2 regions of the Lysinibacillus sp. NPDC097287 genome follow, and region 1 is predicted to be linked to the other one. Evidence: a T-box and tRNA genes for the amino acid it is inferred to sense, from the RefSeq annotation. Region 1 holds a T-box; the other holds one or more tRNA genes.

The links. A T-box is a leader RNA that pairs with one kind of tRNA and senses whether it is charged. The one in region 1 lies ahead of tyrS (tyrosine--tRNA ligase), so its partner is inferred to be a tRNA-Tyr.
Region 2: it has a tRNA-Tyr gene. The T-box ahead of tyrS (tyrosine--tRNA ligase) is inferred to sense a tRNA for this amino acid. The anticodon was not compared.

Annotation. Positions count from the first base shown of each region.
Region 1 covers NZ_JBIWCX010000006.1:98,801-101,198, reverse strand. Annotated here, with positions in the region: gene tyrS (tyrosine--tRNA ligase) at 219-1,487, opposite strand; T-box leader at 1,574-1,780, opposite strand; gene ACIQ2D_RS10635 (transglycosylase domain-containing protein) at 1,884-2,398, shown strand, end outside.
Region 2 covers NZ_JBIWCX010000007.1:8,863-11,260, forward strand. Annotated here, with positions in the region: gene ACIQ2D_RS11320 (ABC transporter ATP-binding protein) at 1-765, shown strand, start outside; tRNA gene ACIQ2D_RS11325 (tRNA-Glu) at 1,020-1,094, shown strand; tRNA gene ACIQ2D_RS11330 (tRNA-Val) at 1,170-1,245, shown strand; tRNA gene ACIQ2D_RS11335 (tRNA-Tyr) at 1,261-1,344, shown strand; tRNA gene ACIQ2D_RS11340 (tRNA-Gln) at 1,362-1,436, shown strand; tRNA gene ACIQ2D_RS11345 (tRNA-Lys) at 1,448-1,520, shown strand; gene rocF (arginase) at 1,811-2,398, shown strand, end outside.

The DNA.
Region 1 (2,398 bases):
CGATTGATTTTAGATTACTGGTTGATTGGAGTGGAGGCCGGGCGAGAGTAGCTGACGGCATTCGCCTTTCGCTACACAAAACAGCTGTTGCCCCATAGCGGCTCATCGGACGCCCCCCGGAAAGCGCCCAGCCGGAACGGAAATCCACCCCACGTTATGGTGATGAGCCAAAAATCCCCTCGAAATGAAAATTCAAGGGGATTTTCGTATTTATAGAATTAGTTGAATTTCACCATATGGTATTTTTTCTTACCACGACGTACAATGCTAAATGCATCCTCAAGACGATCTTTTTCATCTACTGTATATGCAAGGTCTGTTACCTTTTCACCGTTTACACTGATTGCTCCGTTTGTAACATCTTCACGTGCTTGACGTTTAGAAGATGAGATTCCCGCTTCAACAAGTAGATCCACGATGTTTTTACTTTCTTTCACCATTTCAATAGAAGGAACGTCTTTAAAAGCATCTTTCATTTCTTCTGCTGAAAGTGCCTTTAAGTCACCTGAGAATAATGCAGCAGTAATACGGATCGCTTGGTCTAATGCTTCCTGACCATGGATAAGGCGAGTCATTTCTTCTGCAAGTGCTTTTTGTGCTTTACGTAAATGTGGCTCTTCCTCTACAGATACAGCTAACGCTTCAATTTCTTCACGCGTTAAGAATGTGAAGATTTTTAAGTATTTTATAACGTCTGCATCCGCCGCATTAATCCAGAATTGGTAGAATTCATATGGAGATGTTTTCTTACTATCTAACCATACTGCTCCACCAGCTGTTTTACCGAATTTAGTGCCATCAGCTTTTGTTACTAACGGAATTGTAATACCAAATGCTTTTGTTTCTTCTTTATGTGTTTTACGAATTACTTCAAGACCAGTAGTAATGTTACCCCATTGGTCTGATCCACCAACTTGAATACGGCAGTTGTAGTGGTTGTATAAGTGATTGTAGTCAATACCTTGGATTAATGTGTACGCAAATTCAGTAAACGAAATCCCTGTATCCAAACGTGACGCAATTGTATCTTTTGCTAGCATGTAATTGACATTGATTAATTTACCGTAGTCGCGTAAAAATTCGATTGTGTTTATTTCACCAATCCAGTCACGGTTGTTCACTAGCTGTGCACCATTACCATCTTCAGCGAATTCGAAAATACGCTCTAATTGTCCACGAATACCTTGTACATTTTTATCGATTTGTTCTACTGTTTGTAATTGACGCTCTTCAGAACGACCAGATGGATCCCCGATCATTCCTGTTGCACCACCCACAAGTAAGATTGGACGATGCCCTGCTTTTTGGAAACGACGCAGCGTTAAAAGTGGCACGATATGACCAATATGCATAGAGTCCGCAGTTGGGTCAACACCACAGTATAAAGAAACTGATTGTTCTTCTAATAATTTTGCCATACCTTCAGCATCAGTTTGTTGGTACAGCAGGCCACGCCATTCTAAATCTTGTAATAATTCGTTTGTCATCTTAATTCCTCCTAGTAATGTTTGTTATCTGTTACGTGCAAGGGTAATCTCTACAATAAAAAAGTCCCTACACGCAACAAGTTGCATGCAGGGACGTTAAAGTTCACTTAACGCGGTACCACCCGGCTTGAAGATGTCATCCATCTTCCTCTTCATTGACCGCCTTTATCGCAGGCGCGCACGTCTAAGCTCCAAGTACGTAATTCATCTCTACATTATGACTAGCTTTCACCAACCGCTAGCTCTCTAAACAGGGAATATAGAAACTACTTCAAACTTTTCATCACTAGAAAACTATAAACATTATTCTAAACGATTCTATTGCAAAGTCAATATCTATGTTCTAGTCAAAACAAAATATGCTATAATAGACCATGATTTTAGGAGGTCGATTACGTGAAAGATTGGATTGAAAAAATCAACGCAAAGATCGATAAGCTACTCGAACAAAAATGGATGAAGACATTACGTTTTTCAGGCAGTGTGACCTGGAACTTATTTTTACTATTTTTAATCTTTGTACTTGTTGGTGTAGTTTTTGTTGGCTCGGTAGGTGCAGGCTATTTTGCCTCCCTTGTTAAAGATGAGCCTCTTCGTTCGAAAGAAGAGTTACGTGAACTCATTTTCAATTATGAGGAAACGAGTGAAATTTACTTTGCCAATGATATTTACATTGGAAAATTGAGAACAGATTTAGATCGTCGTGAAACTTCACTAGGCTCAGTTTCGCCTTATGTGATTAATGCCGTTCTGGCAACTGAAGATGAGTATTTCCGCGAGCATAAAGGTATTGTGCCGAAAGCAGTGTTTCGAGGACTACTACAAGATGTCACAAACTCTTCGACACAAACAGGTGGCTCAACACTGACTCAACAGCTTATTAAAAACCAAGTGTTAACAAATGAAGTATC
Region 2 (2,398 bases), on a different contig from region 1:
GTATATTCGAAGATTATTTTGGCTTTAAAGGGGATGTCCCTTCATGTTCCTGAAGGGAAAATTGTAGCGTTGTTGGGCAGTAACGGGGCTGGGAAATCAACAACATTAAAGGCGATTTCTGGACTACTTTCTGGAGACGGTGGGCAAATTACGGATGGTACAATTGAGTTTCAAGGCAAAAAAATTAATGGTATTACACCTGATGTGCTTGTGAAGAATGGAATTTTCTTAAGTATAGAAGGTAGACGTGTGTTTAAAGATCTAACGGTTGAGGAAAATTTAATTGCTGGGGCATATACACGTAAAGACCGTTCAAACATTAAAGGGGATATTGAGAAAATTTATGGTTATTTCCCTAAGCTTCGAGCATTAGCGCCAAGAAAAGCAGGTTTCCTTTCAGGCGGAGAGCAACAAATGTTAGCGATTGGTCGTGGCATTATGGCCAAGCCGAAATTGCTGTTACTAGATGAACCTTCACTGGGGATTGCCCCATTACTTGTAAAAGAAATTTTCCAAAATATAAAAAAGATTAATCAAGAGGAAGGTACCTCTATATTAGTTGTAGAGCAAAATGCCAATGTTGCATTATCTATTGCTGATTATGGTTATATTATGGAAAGTGGACGAGTTGTCATGCAAGGTGATCCTGCAACACTATTGTCGGACAAAGACATTAGTGAGCATTATTTAGGGATAGGAAAAGAAGGCGAAAAGAATTATAAAGAAGGAAAAATATTCAGACGTCGCCAAAGGATTGTCTGGTAATACTATTCATTTGCCAGTTTCAAAAATTTTAATTAGGCTGCTTATGACCAGATTTGAGTGGTGTTAAGTAGTCTAGTTTTTGAGTTTTTTCTAAAAAGATGATACAAAAAAATTACATTATATATGAAGGAAAGCTTGAAATATTCCACATAAAAAGTTTTTTTGAAAAAACTTTGTAAAAAGGGTTGCATTAATAAAAAAAAGCTGATAATATAAGTCTTGTCCTGTTAAAGACAACGAATAATTAAACAACCGGCCCCTTGGTCAAGCGGTTAAGACACCGCCCTTTCACGGCGGTAACACGGGTTCGAATCCCGTAGGGGTCACCAATTTTTCTTAGCATTGTAGTAATGCGAAGGCCTAAAAGAATAAATAAACTGTTAAGAAATAACACCCGTTTTTATGGAGGATTAGCTCAGCTGGGAGAGCATCTGCCTTACAAGCAGAGGGTCGGCGGTTCGAGCCCGTCATCCTCCACCATATAGTGTTTATTTCGGAGGGGTAGCGAAGTGGCTAAACGCGGCGGACTGTAAATCCGCTCCTTAGGGTTCGGCGGTTCGAATCCGTCCCCCTCCACCAGTTTTATTTTGAATGTTTGGGGTATAGCCAAGCGGTAAGGCAACGGATTTTGATTCCGTCATGCCCTGGTTCGAATCCAGGTACCCCAGCCATTTTCTTTTATGAGCCATTAGCTCAGTTGGTAGAGCATCTGACTTTTAATCAGAGGGTCGAAGGTTCGAGTCCTTCATGGCTCACTTTTCTATAAAATATTCAAAAGTGTATCATTAACTACAAAATTTTCATCTCTTACTGAATTCAGTAAGAGATTTTTTTATTTTCTCTCAGTGTAAATCTCTTGTTAGCCCCACACCATATACTGGTATGGTGTGGGCTGAAACCTTGGATTAAAGTAGTGGGGATATTATTTGTACCTTTATAGTGTGTATTAGCACCTTGTTGTATAAAAATTCAGAAAAATGATAGGTTGAGCCAAGTGTCTTGTAGGCTTTACAATAGTCGTACAACACGAAGGGGGTATAGAATGGTGAATAAAAAAACTATCTCTATTATTGGTGTACCTACAGATTATGGGCAGGCACGACGTGGAGTTGATATGGGGCCGAGTGCAATTCGTTATGCGGGTGTTGTGGAACGTCTTGAGGCAATTGGTCATACGGTGCAAGACCAAGGTGATATTCGTGTTAGCCAGAAGCGGGAACATGCACAAATTGATATGAGGTTATTAAATTTAGAGGAAGTCCTTGATGTGAATACGTCTTTAGCAAACCGCGTACATGAAGCTGTAACTGAAAAGCAATTTCCCCTAGTATTTGGTGGTGACCATAGTATAGCGATTGGCACGCTTGCCGGGCTTGGTGAGCATTATAAAAATTTAGGGGTTATATGGTTCGATGCACATGCGGATTTAAATACGCCGGATACAACGCCTTCTGGCAATATTCATGGGATGCCGCTTGCTGTCAGTATTGGTATTGGGCATGAACGTCTTGTGCAAATTCGTAAATATGCACCGAAAATTAAGCCTGAAAATGTCATTATTATTGGGGCGCGCTCTGTGGATCCTGGGGAACGGGAGCTTATTCATGAACAAGGTATTAAAGTGTATACAATG